Regions from separate parts of the Mesorhizobium sp. WSM4821 genome, predicted to be linked through region 3. Evidence: predicted binding sites of a transcription regulator. Region 3 holds the regulator's gene; each other region holds the start of a gene.

Region 1 (4,201 bases), 3.0 Mb from region 3:
TGACCGGCATCGAACGGCAGGGCGACCGTGTCACCGGCGTCGGCCTCGACAATGGCGAAAGGCTCGACGCCGGCATCGTCGTCAACGCCGCCGGGCCGAATGCCGGAAAAGTTTCGGCAATGGCCGGACTGATGCTGCCGGTGGAACCGCGCAAGCGCAATGTCTTCATCTTCGAGGCGCGCGAGAAACATGACGACATGCCGATGCTGGTCGATCCCTCAGGCATCTATGTCCGACCCGAAGGCTCGGTCTACATCACCGGCGGGGGCGAACCCGAAGAGGGCGACGGCCCCGCCGACCCCAGCGATTTCGGGCCCGACTGGCCGTTGTTCGAAGAGGTAATCTGGCCAGTGCTGGCGACCCGCATTCCGGCCTTCGAGGCGATCAAGCCGACGCGCGCCTGGGCCGGCCATTACGATTACAACACGCTCGACCAGAACGCGGTGATCGGCCCGCATCCGCAGGTGCAGAATTTTCTCTTCGCCAATGGTTTTTCCGGCCACGGCCTGCAGCAGGCGCCGGCGGTCGGCAAGGCGCTGGCCGAGCTGATCGTGCATGGCGGCTACCGCACGGTGGACTGCTCGGCGTTTGGGTATGAGCGCGTTGCCGAGGGGCGGGCTTTCAGGGAGTTGAATGTGATCTGAGGCTGGCGGGACAGCACCCCCCCCTCTGGCCTGCCGGCCATCTCCCCCGCAAGGGGGGAGATCGGCAGCTTAACCGATGATTGAAAGATTGCAGATCGGGCGGACATCAACACGTGTTCTCATTGATGCCCTGTATACCCACTTTGTTCTATAAGCATTTCCCAGTGAACCTCGTCAAGCGTCCACTACGTGGACGCCCGCGCCGCAAACCATCGAAGAGGTGCAGAAATTGCTCGCATCATGCCAGGTAAAGTCGGCCGCGCTCATCCGCAGGTATCGCAAAGGCGCCCTGTTCAGCACGGTCGAAATATCGCTGCTATGCACGAGTTGCGACAAACGGCGGGGCCTGTTAGCTGGAGATCCACAAGCTGCAACCGAATTGATGACGCTCATCTCCGCGCCATCTCACGGGGTTCAAATGCCGCTGAAAACCGCAAGGAACCGGACCGCGATTCGGTAGTTTCTTCCATGGCGTGACAAACTGGCCTGTGGACAGTTTTCGGCCGATTTGGCTATGTATTTGAAAACAGAGTCAATTTTCGATGGTTAACCCATTGAGACTTAATAAGAATTGGATTGACTGAGCAGAAGAAGTATGAGAACAATTCGTCAACAAATGATCGCCGGTTCGAGGGGAAAGCGAATGTATTCGGCGGCTGCAGAGACGGACCGTCCTTTGGGCAAGGCAGATCTCTCATATGTTGTGCCCACACAAATCTCATCCACCAAGCTGTCCATTTCGTTGAGGGGCACAAGCCGGCTTCCGTCGCGGCGCCAGTTGGACTTTCTTGGCCAGCCGGGCTCAGAGAACAAGGACGATACTGTTTTCTACTATGCGGGCGATATTTCGCTCCTGATGCGGCCATGCGTTGCGATTGTTGGAACTCGTCAGGTGTCCGAAAAGGGCCGCGCTCGGACTGCCCGTCTTGCGAGAGGGCTGGTCGAAGCGGGTATTGTTGTGGTTTCCGGTCTGGCTTACGGAGTTGACACGATTGCGCATCGCACGGCTATCGAAGCTGGCGGCAAAACAATCGCGGTGATTGGGACACCGCTTGATAAGGCGAGCCCGTCGGAAAATACGGAAATGCAAGAGGAGATTTATCGGAATCACCTCCTGATCTCTCAGTTTCCGATCGGCCAAAAAACCTCGCGCGCTAGTTTCCCGCAGAGGAACAAATTGATGGCGGCACTCACCGATGCCACAGCGGTTATGGAAGCATCGGACACGTCCGGAACTCTGCACCAAGCAGCTGAGTGTACAAAGCTCGGTAGGTGGCTGTTTATCGCACGATCGGTTGTAGATGATGAGACGTTGACTTGGCCGGAAAAGTTCCTTCGATACGAGACGTGCTTGCCGCTCGACAGTGTCGATCAGGTTATCGAGCGAGTATCTTCACCACGTGCTACCTAAGGCAACGCACTGAACTGAGCGCGCGCCTGCTTTCAACAACGCTGACATACAAGCCTTCAGCGAGTTGCCCGACTTTTGAACGTCGTCCAAAAGTAGGACATCGCGGCCCCTAATCAGATCAGGTCTTCTGACCGCGATGCTATCGAGATGCACCTGCATGCTTCGGTCGCCGCCATGAGCCAGTTTTTGAATCTTCTTCGTTCGAACGAGTGCCTGCGATGCGTCGATTCGTCTTCCAGTTGCGCTAAGAGAGGCCGCTATCGATGCTAGTCCACCTCCGGTTTTACCCGGATCGTGGGAGGGCACAACTGCGATTGCGATTCCGTCGTGAAGTTGCGGCTCCAAACGTTCTGCGAAATGCTTGACGCCAGCCGCCTTGCCGTCCTTTACGTCGAGGATGTACCCACTGTGGGCAGGATAGGTTCTGGCGTCATATCCTTCTGACTTGTGGACGCTCCAGGGCTTATAATCTCCAAGCGACACAATGCTTTCATCGCTGCCACGCAAAACCTGCCCCAATCCAACCTCCCAGTGTGTTCTTCTTACAATAGAAGCCGAACCCGCCTGATCATAGTTATCAGACAGAGCGCTAGCAACGCCGTTTTTCTAACATGTCTTTGCGCCTTACTCGATAGCATTTGGTATAGGAAAATCCTGACATTTGAAGCCGAGAGACGGAACGACGCAGCGGTTATTACAGCGAACTGACGATCTCGAAAGCGCACCTTGACAGGAACGGCGGCATGACCCAAATCGGCCCTTCCAAGACCGACAAGATACGTGTCTCGAATAGCGGCGGACATGCTCGACAAACGCCCGATTCTCCCGCACGGCGATCCTGCTCCGCCTGGGGGCCCGGCGTTAGGGGTCCGCTGCGCGTTGCCGCGGGTGGGCAAGGGCCTGAGCCTGACGCCGTTGAACTAAGACGTGATGGCCATGATTCCCATGAAGGATCAGATCGCAGCGTTTGAAAAGAAGCTCGACGCGGAATTGGCGCGGCGGCCGACCATGGGCTTCGACGCCAACAAGGCGCTTATGTTGGCCTGCAATATCGTTGAGGCAGAGGCAGTCATGCGGCCGTTCGACGGGCTAGCCGTACTTCTGAGCGAGGGTATTGAAACGTTCGCATCGCATTTTGTGAGCGGTCGTTCCGGGGCAGAGCCAGATCTCGAGTTGCTGGTTCAAGATTTAATATTCGGCGCATATTATCACCACCTTCGGGAAATTCTGTACTACAGCTACAATGCTCCAGACGCGATCGACTGGACGTTCGCGGAAAAGCAACTTGAGTTGCGGTATCGCGATAGATCGATCCCGCGTCAGTTTTTTACGACCTGGAACGAATATGTCTTCCTGTCAATGAAGACGTTCGACGGCTTTACGGCGCCGGACCAGCTGCGAAATATTCTTAAGGATGTACCAGAATGGGAATATGGTGAGGCGCACGAAGCGGCGGGCGGCTATCTCAAGACATATGCTGATCGCAAGCTTGCTGCCTATTTTACTATGTTGGATCCGGACTCCGATATCGATCTCGATGGCTATACTTATCGGGAATTCTATTTGGTCTACCGCATAGCAATGGCAAAGGCGCTCTACCATCGCTATCAGGCAGAACTGAACGATGCTTTTGGCTGCATCTTCATGGACATGTCGGAACTTGTGGACGGTGTGGCTGAGGAAACGGGCATTCCGGGGAACACAGTGGCCGCGATCTTCAAGGATATGATCTATGACACGGGGGCCGTGAAGGATCGCCTCGATCCTTCGTATTTTTCGATGATGAGAGAGGGCGCTGCGCCATATCGTATCATCATGCGTCCGATCGATTTTTCGAAAGCGGAAGGGCTGGTTCAATTACTTCGCGTGGTGGCCCAGCGTAGGCCAAAAACCTTCCTCTCGAACGTCAGCAATCCGCTCGGCTCGCGGTTCGTGAAGCGGGCGAAGGCTGCCTTTGAAGCGCAGGGCTTTCTTTGCCACTCAGAGGTATCACTTGCCCGCATTGATCCGGCGCTGCCTGACATTGACCTTCTGGTTCTGGCAGAGGAGCCGACGCTGGGTTATGTCATGCTGGTCTGCGAGGTGAAGAGCCCCTTGCCGCCGCGCTGGGCGAAGGACCAACTTCGTGTTCTCTCCAAAGACAGCG
Region 2 (4,201 bases), 970 kb from region 3:
CACGTCTGGCGCGTCATCCCGCTCAAGGAACTGCTGGGATACTGAGGGGCTGTTTTCTCTCCCTTGCGCAGGAGGGCAATCGCACATGGGGCAAGAGCCCCCCACCCGGATTGCGAAGGACAATTCGGGGCAATCCGACCTCCCCCGAGGGGAGAGGAGGTCGCCAGCGTTGATGCCTAGCCTCTTCTCCCCAGGGGGAGAAGGTGGCCCGAAGGGCCGGATGAGGGGGACCCCCATATGCGATTGCCCTGCCTCCTTGTGAGGAGATGACGTTTCCGCCACCCCGTCAAGCCCGCCTGGATCTCTCCAGGGGAACCTCGCGCTCGCTGAGCATCCGCGCCTCGGCGCGGCGCTGCTGCTGCTCGTCGATGAACGCCGCCTGGATCGAAACCGCCCCGCCCGGCAATCCGTCGGCTCGGCAGGCCTTGCAGACGAGGCGCCCCGAAAGCGCCGCCAGCGGCGTCTGCGCGGTCACCCCGAAGCGCTTGAGTTCGGCCGGCTTCCACCATCTGTTGCGGCCGCAATCGATACACTCCACCGCGATCGAAACGACCTCGGCGATCGTCGCTTCCTTGCCCGGCAATGCCATCGCCCCATACGCCTCCGTTCCTGTTTTGTTCACAACATTATGGGTTTTTCCCGAAGAGTCGAGTCGGTTCCGCTCAAACCCAATCAAAAGTTTAACTTGTACCAATTTTTGAGTTATTCTTATACAGATATACCGCCCGGACGATACGAATTGGGCGGCGGGACTGGGCATGCGCCGCGCCCGCCTGCAGCAAGGAACCAAGGATGGACACCCTCTCCGCCCAATTCGCCCGCGATTGCGGCTATACCGGCGACAGCCCGGCCATGCTGGCGGCCTTCGCGGCCATCCGCCTCGACGGCATAGGCAAGGCGCGGCAAGGCCACGACCAGCGCAAGGCGGTCGTCGACCGGCTGAAGCACGGCGAGGCCCTGTTCCTGGCAGCGATCCGTCCGGCGCAATCGGCCGAGGAGGCGATCGAGGACGCCGCCCGCTTCATCGCCTGTTACCGCAACATGCCGCGCTGGCGCCAGGAAAGACGCGGCGCCGATCTCGCCCGCGCCAGGCAGCAGCGGCTCCTGGCGCACTTCTTCCGCCGCCACCTCTGGTCACGGCAGGCCGCCTGAGCCGAGGCGCTGACGCCATCGGCCGCGAATGCCGGTCGCGCCGCACCGCGCGTGTCGCAAATGATTGAACCGGACTTGCCGTCGCCGACACCGCGCCGTATGTCATCCCCTCGATGAGCGAGATCGAGTTCCGTCGCGCGCAAGCGCCCGACCTGCCGGCGATTGTTGCAATGCTTGCCGATGACGCGCTCGGCGCGGGCCGGGAAGATCCGTCGACGCCGCTCGCCCCGTCCTATCTCGATGCCTTCAGGGCAATCGATGCAGACCCCAACCAACTGCTGGCCGTGGCTGTCGAAGCCGGGCAAGTGGTCGGAACCCTGCAGCTCAGCTTCCTTCCGGGCATTTCGAGGAAAGGCGCCTGGCGAGGCCAGATCGAAGGCGTTCGCGTTGCGCGGCACCGGCGGTCCGGCGGCGTCGGCAAACGGATGGTCGAATGGGCGGTTGAAGCGTGCCGCGCGCGGGGCTGCAGCTCCGTCCAGCTCACCACGGACAAGAGCCGACGCGAGGCGCACGCTTTCTACGAGCGCCTCGGCTTCACCGCCAGCCATCTCGGCTACAAGATGGCGCTGTAAGGCGCCTTAAACATTCCGGAGGAGGCGCTGCCGGTGAAGCTGCCAATCTCCCCCCTTGCGGGGGAGATCGGATGCCGCTTCAGCTTTCGCCAACCATCAGCGCTGGAAGGCAGGGCGATGAGCGGCGCGAACCTGAAGCGACTGCCCCCACCAGTCTCAGCGCTCCTTGACAATCCGACCGCAATGTTCTTTTTATGTTCCATACAAAACCACTCTCGAGACAAATGCGGCGTTCGGACCGCCATGGGCGAACGGGCCGGATGGAAGCCAACATCCTCCACGCGGATCTGGACGCCTTCTATGCCTCGGTCGAACAGTTGCTCGACCCGGCCCTGCGCGGCAAGCCGATCGCCGTCGGCGGCGGCGTCGTGCTGGCCGCTTCCTACGAAGCCAAGGCGTTCGGCGTGCGTGGCGGCATGCCGGGGCGGCGCGCACGCGAACTCTGCCCCGGGCTGATCTTCGTCGGCGGCCACTTCAAGGACTACCAGCGGCTGGGCGATGCAGCCATCAAGGTGCTCGGCGATTTCACGCCGGTGGTCGAGCGCATTTCCATCGACGAGGCCTTTGCCGACGTCGCCGGCTGCACCCATCTGTTCGGCTCGCCGGCCGAGATCGCCACTTCTATCCGCCGCCGCGTGCGGGCCGAGCTCGGCCTGCCGATCTCGGTCGGCGTGGCGCGCACCAAGCATCTGGCCAAGATCGCTTCGCAGGTGGCCAAGCCCGACGGGCTGGTGGTGGTCGATCCGCGCCACGAGCTGGAGTTCCTGCACGATTTGCCGGTCGAGCTGCTGTGGGGCGTCGGTCCGGTGATCAGGCAGCGGCTGGCCGGCATCGGCGTCAACACCATCGGCGAACTGGCGAAGACCAACGGTGGGGCGCTGGAGCGGCTGCTCGGCCCGGCGGCGGGAGAAAAGCTCAACGCGCTGGCGTGGAACCGCGATCCGCGCAAGCTCGAGACGCAGCGCCGGGCGCGGTCGGCCGGCGCGCAATCGGCGCTCGGCCGCAAACCCGCCGAGGAAAACGTGTTCGTCCCCACCCTGCTGCATCTGGCCGACAGGGTCGCCACCAGGCTGCGGGCAAAATCGCGGCCCGGCCGCACGGTGACGGTTCGCGTCCGCTTCGCCGACCTGCGTTCGGTGACGCGCTCGATCACCCTCGACCAGCCGATTTCGGCAACCGCCATGCTGGCCGAGATCGCCGAGGCGCTGGTGCGCAAGGTGCTTGCCGATCATCCGCACGAAAAGACCATCTCGCTGCTGGCGATCGCCGTCTCGCATCTGGAACAGCAGGCCGGCCTGCAGCTGGAACTGCCGCTCGGGCTTGCCGACGACCGGCGCCGTCCCGGCACTCGAAAGGGTGCGGCGCGCTGGACCGCCGATCGCGCCATCGACAAGATCCGCGACCGCTTCGGCTGGGAGGCGGTCGGCTACGCCTCGGTCACGCTCGGCTTGTCGCGCTCGGTCCCCGACGCGTTCCGCGAGCTGGCCGAAAAGGAATTGTGAGCCGCCATCGATTGCAATTTGGTTTGCCACGTCGCCGGAATGATGCGGGAGGGCGCGAAGGATCTGCTTCCATTCTGCGCCGCCGCATCCTCCGGCCAATTTCGCGGCATGTTCCGCGCTCGGTTGACGAACTGCATCCGCATGTGAATGATCCGCCGCGCCCGAGCTAGGCTGCTTCGACAGGCCGGCTGAACCAACACCCCGTCGAACGAAAGAACCGCAATGACAGGCAACAGCAGGTTGCGCGGTGTGATCGCCGCCATTCCAACCCCGTTCACCGGGGCGCTCGAGCCCGACCTGGTCCGCTTCGTCAGGCTGGCCGGCAGGCTTCTGGACGAAGGTTGCGACGCGCTCAATGTATGCGGCACCACCGGCGAGGCGACGTCGATGAGCCTCGCCCAGCGCAAGGCCCTGATGTCCGCCGCCGCCAAGGCCTTGCCGTGCGACCGATTGATGGTCGGCACGGGGGCCGCGGCGGTCGCCGACGCGATCGAGCTCACCCGCCATGCCGGGGAACTGGGCTTCGCCGGCGCGCTGCTGCTACCGCCCTTTTATTACAAGAACGTTCCCGACGACGGCGTGATCGCCTATTTCAGCGCCGTCGCGGAGATGACGGCGGCGCAGCGGACGCCGCTCTACCTCTATCATTTCCCGGCTCTGTCAGGCGTTCCGTTCCACCCCGCTTTGGTGGCGGCACTGCGGGAGCGGATCGGCCCGCGCCTCCACGGCCTCAAGGACTCGTCGGGAGACCTGGCCTATTCCCGGACGGTGGCCGCTGCGGTGCCGGACTTCGATGTTTTTCCCAGCGACGAGGGCTCGCTGATCGAGGCGAGAGGCGGCGCCTTCGCCGGATGCATCTCCGCCACCGTCAATCTCTCGAGCAGGTTTTGCGCCGCGGCCTGGCGCGACGGCGATGCCGACGCGCTCGCCACCGCATCCGCGATCAGAAAGCGCGTGGCTTCCGGCCCGCTGATC
Region 3 (4,201 bases):
GGCCTATCTGATCATTTCGGGCGTGGTGGTCGCGGCCGAGCGCAGCTTCATCATGCTGGCGGTGATGCTGATCGCGTGCTGTTCGACCGGGCGGCGCTCACCATGCGCAATCTGGCGATCTCGGCGATTGCCGTCATCGTCGTCGTGTCGCCGCATGAGGTTGTGGAGCCGAGTTTTCAGATGTCCTTCGCCGCGACCGCGGCCCTCGTCGGCGCTTATGCCGGCTGGTCCGACTACCGCGCAGGCAGGGCCACCGAGCCACCGCCGCGACGATCGCCGCTCGGCTTCGTCACACGAAAATTCCTGGTGGCAATGAGCGGCCTCGCCATGACCTCCATCATCGCGGGAAGCGCTACGGCGCCTTTTGCCATATGGCATTTCCAGCGGGTCTCGCCACTCAGCCTGTTCGCCAATCTGGCGATCATGCCGATCGTCTCGCTGGTGGTCATGCCTTTCGCCCGTGCTCAGCGCTCTGGCTATGCCGTTCGGTGCCGACGGGCCTTTCCTCTATGTGATGGGCAAGGGCCTGACAGCGATGATCGTCGTGTCCGGATGGATTTCGGAGCGCTCGCCCATCGACGCGGTCGGGCTGATCTCGATGCAGTCGGTCCTGCTGGCGACGATCGCACTTGTCATCGCAACCATGGCGACGACCTGGCTGCGGATTGCGGCGCTGCCTTTCGCGCTTGCCGGCCTGCTGACGATTTCCGACACACCCACGCCCGACGTGCTGATCTCGGAGAATGCGCGGCTGGTCGCTCTACCAATCGGCGGCGGTGAGTTTGCCGTGAACCGGGCGCGTCCGAACGAATTTACCATCGACAACTGGAAACACGCCCTGAAGGCCGAGACGATCATCATGCCGGAGACGTTCGCCAAAACAGATATGCAGTTCAACATCACCGATCCGGCGGACCTGCCGCCGGGCGCGCCATTCTACTGCTCTGCCGGTCTGTGCCTCGCCCGGCATCCGTCCGGCGCGATCGTCGCGCTCGCCGACGACCGCAAAACCGCGCGGCCAGCCTGTGCCTTTGCTGATCTGATCGTCATCGACGATGCTACAGCCTATTACAATCCCTGCCGCAATCCGCTGGTCCTCGTCGTGACCAAACGGCAACTCGCTCGCATGGGCAGTGCCGCCGTCTTCTTCGATCCGCAATCGGCGACGACGCGCGCAAAAATTCGTTTCGCCGTCGAAGAACCGTACCGGCCCTGGCATGTGCAGCGAAAGTTTTCTCGAGAGGCGAGGGGCCTGCCGCCATACCGCAAGGCCGAGAAACCCAAAAAAGCCGCCGCTCAGTAACGCCGGATCAATCCGACAAGCTTGCCTTGCACCTTGACCCGGTCCGGCCCGAAGATGCGCGTCTCATAGGCCGGATTGGCGGCTTCCAGGGCGATCGAGGCGCCTTTGCGGCGGAATCGCTTCAGCGTCGCTTCCTCTTCGTCGACCAATGCCACGATGATCTCTCCCGGGTTCGCCGTGTCGGCGTTGCGGATGATGACCGTGTCGCCGTCGAAAATGCCGGCCTCGATCATCGAATCGCCCTTGACCTCCAAAGCATAATGCTCGCCGCCCATGATCATGTCCGGCGGTACCGAGATCGAATGCGTCTGGTGCTGGATGGCATCGATCGGCACGCCGGCAGCGATGCGGCCCATCACCGGGATGGATACGGTGGCAACGACGTCGTCGTCATTTCCGGCCGCAGGCATGCGTGAAGGCGCCGGCTTGATCTGTCGTCCGAGATTGCCCTGCCCAAGGCTGCCTTGAATGACGCTTGGCGAGAATTTGCGCGCCGCATTGAGGCCGGGCGCGATCGAATCGGGCAGGCGCAGCACCTCAAGCGCGCGGGCGCGGTTGGGCAGGCGGCGAATGAAGCCGCGCTCCTCCAGCGCCGTGATCAGCCGATGTATTCCCGACTTGGAGGCGAGGTCGAGTGCCTCCTTCATCTCGTCGAAGGAAGGCGGAATGCCGCTTTCCTTCAGCCGTTCGTGGATGAACATTAGCAGTTCATGTTGTTTGCGTGTCAGCATCGCGAACCCCCGACAGAATCAGAAAAACAAACCCAGAACAAACACTATCTGTTCCAGTTGTGTTCTGCAACCGTTTAAAGTTTAATGAATGTGTTGACGTTTTGTTCAGCGTAGCATCAGCACGCTGCAGGCGGCGCCAGTCGCAGCTGGGGGAGCGAACGGCTCGCGCACGATCAGCCCGTTGGCTTCTGCCAGCATTCTAAGCATCGAGGAATCCTGGATGGCGAACGGTGTCGCCAGCAGCACGCCGGCTTCTTCCTTCACGACGGCGCGTACATAGTCCTGCCTGACGTCGTTGGCCGGCATCGCGGTCCCCAGCCGTGCCTCACGCATGTCCTGGCGGTAGGCGCGGCCGCCGAACCGCGCAAGCAGCGGCTTCAGGAAGAGCTGCGTGCAGACCAGGCTCGCCACCGGATTGCCGGGCAGGCCGATGCAGCGGATGTCGCCCAGCCGCCCGAACATCAGCGGCTTGCCGGGCCGCATGGCGATCTTCCAGAAATCGAGCGTCATGCCTTCGCCGGTCAGCACGTCATGGGCGAGGTCGTGATCGCCGACCGAGGCGCCGCCCAGCGTGACGATGACGTCGGCTCCTGCCTCGACCGCTTTTTTCACCAGCGCAGCGATCGCCTCCTTGCGGTCTGCGGCGATGCCGAGATCGAGGGCACGCGCGCCGACCGAGCGGGCCGCGGCGGCGACGCCATAGGCATTGGACGAGATGATCTGATCGGGGCCAAGGTCGCTGCCCGGCGGCAGCAATTCGTCGCCGGTGGCGATGATGGCGACCAGCGGCCGTTTCACCACGCTGACTTGCGGATGGTTGGCCGACGCGGCCAGCGACAAAGCCGCCGGATCGAGCAGGCGGCCTTTCTCCAGCAGAACGTCGCCCTTCGAGAAGTCGAGCCCGAGGCGGCGGATGTTGCGGCCTTCGACCGTCGATGCGGTCACTTCGATGTTGCCGCCGCCGAGGTCGCGGACATTTTCCTGGATGACGATCGTGTCTGCGCCCGCGGGAAGCGGCGCGCCGGTGAAGATGCGCACGGCCTGCTTCTCACCGACCGTCCCGGTGAAGCCGCGACCGGCCGGCGCCATGCCGATCACCGAAAGTCTTGCCGGCACGGACGCGACGTCCGCGGCCCGCGCGGCATAGCCGTCCATGGCGGATGCGTTGAAGGGCGGCTGAGTGCGGAGCGCCATGAGCGGCTCCGCCAGCACACGGTCGGCGGCGTCCATCAGGGTGACGCTTTCGGCTTGCGAGGGCGCAGCACCTTCAAGCAGGCGCTCGAGCGCTTCGGTGACCGGAAGCAACGCCATTATTGGCCTGCCCCTTGGGCGCCCACCTTGTAGTCGCCGGATTTGCCGCCGGTCTTTTCCACCAGCCTGATGCCGGAGATCACCATGGCCCGGTCGACCGCCTTGGCCATGTCGTAGATGGTCAGGCAAGCGACCGAGGCGGCGGTCAGCGCCTCCATCTCGACGCCGGTCTTGCCGGTGACGCGGGCCAGCGCCGTGACCTTCAGGCCAGGCAGCGTCGCGTCCGGTTCGATGTCGACCGATAGTTTGGTCAACAGAAGCGGATGGCAGAGCGGGATCAGCTCATGCGTCCTCTTGGCCGCCATGATGCCAGCGATGCGCGCCGTGCCCAGCACGTCGCCCTTCTTGGCATCGCCGTCGAGGATCATTTGGAGCGTCTCTGGCAGCATCGAGACAAAGCCCTCGGCGACCGCCGTGCGCGTCGTCTCTGCCTTGTTGCCGACATCGACCATGTTGGCTTCGCCCTGTGCGCCAAGATGGGTGAGGGAGGCCGTCATCGTCAGAGAGCCTCGGCCGGCGCCTTGCCCGTCAAAAGCAGGTGCGTTGCGGCGGCCACGTCCTGTTGCCGCATCAGGCTCTCGCCGACGAGGAAGGTGCCGATGCCGCTCCGTTCCAGCCTGCGGCAGTCTTCGTGCGAGAAAATACCGCTCTCGCTGACCAGCAGGCGATCGGCCGGCACCATCGCCGCCAGCCGCTCCGAGGTCTCGAGGCTGGTTTCGAACGTCCGGAGATCGCGGTTGTTGATGCCGATCAGCCGCGACGACAGTTTCAGCGCGCGTTCCGTCTCGGTCTCGTCATGCACCTCGACCAGTGCGTCCATGCCGAGATCGAAAGCCGTCGCTTCGAGGTCGCTGGC

What was found. The regulator LexA, encoded in region 3, represses DNA repair genes until DNA is damaged. The targets are predictions, from matches to a motif close to TGTTCNNNNTGTGTTCNG.
Region 1: the regulator LexA is predicted to act here: its motif matches at 1,242-1,259, upstream of AC0NID_RS01040 (DNA-processing protein DprA).
Region 2: the regulator LexA is predicted to act here: its motif matches at 1,909-1,926, upstream of dinB (DNA polymerase IV).

Annotation. Positions count from the first base shown of each region.
Region 1 is NZ_CM148371.1:223,104-227,304, reverse strand. It holds gene AC0NID_RS01045 (NAD(P)/FAD-dependent oxidoreductase) at 1-644, shown strand, start outside; gene AC0NID_RS01040 (DNA-processing protein DprA) at 1,288-2,055, shown strand; gene AC0NID_RS01035 (ComF family protein) at 2,038-2,574, opposite strand; gene AC0NID_RS01030 (hypothetical protein) at 3,001-4,201, shown strand, end outside.
Region 2 is NZ_CM148371.1:3,500,980-3,505,180, reverse strand. It holds gene AC0NID_RS16890 (XRE family transcriptional regulator) at 1-45, shown strand, start outside; gene AC0NID_RS16885 (hypothetical protein) at 287-589, opposite strand; gene AC0NID_RS16880 (hypothetical protein) at 793-1,152, shown strand; gene AC0NID_RS16875 (GNAT family N-acetyltransferase) at 1,266-1,724, shown strand; gene dinB (DNA polymerase IV) at 1,985-3,226, shown strand; gene AC0NID_RS16865 (dihydrodipicolinate synthase family protein) at 3,449-4,201, shown strand, end outside.
Region 3 is NZ_CM148371.1:4,468,802-4,473,002, forward strand. It holds partial or broken gene AC0NID_RS21660 (ComEC/Rec2 family competence protein) at 1-1,303, shown strand, start outside; gene lexA (transcriptional repressor LexA) at 1,297-2,034, opposite strand; gene AC0NID_RS21670 (molybdopterin molybdotransferase MoeA) at 2,140-3,345, opposite strand; gene moaC (cyclic pyranopterin monophosphate synthase MoaC) at 3,345-3,842, opposite strand; gene trpC (indole-3-glycerol phosphate synthase TrpC) at 3,845-4,201, opposite strand, start outside.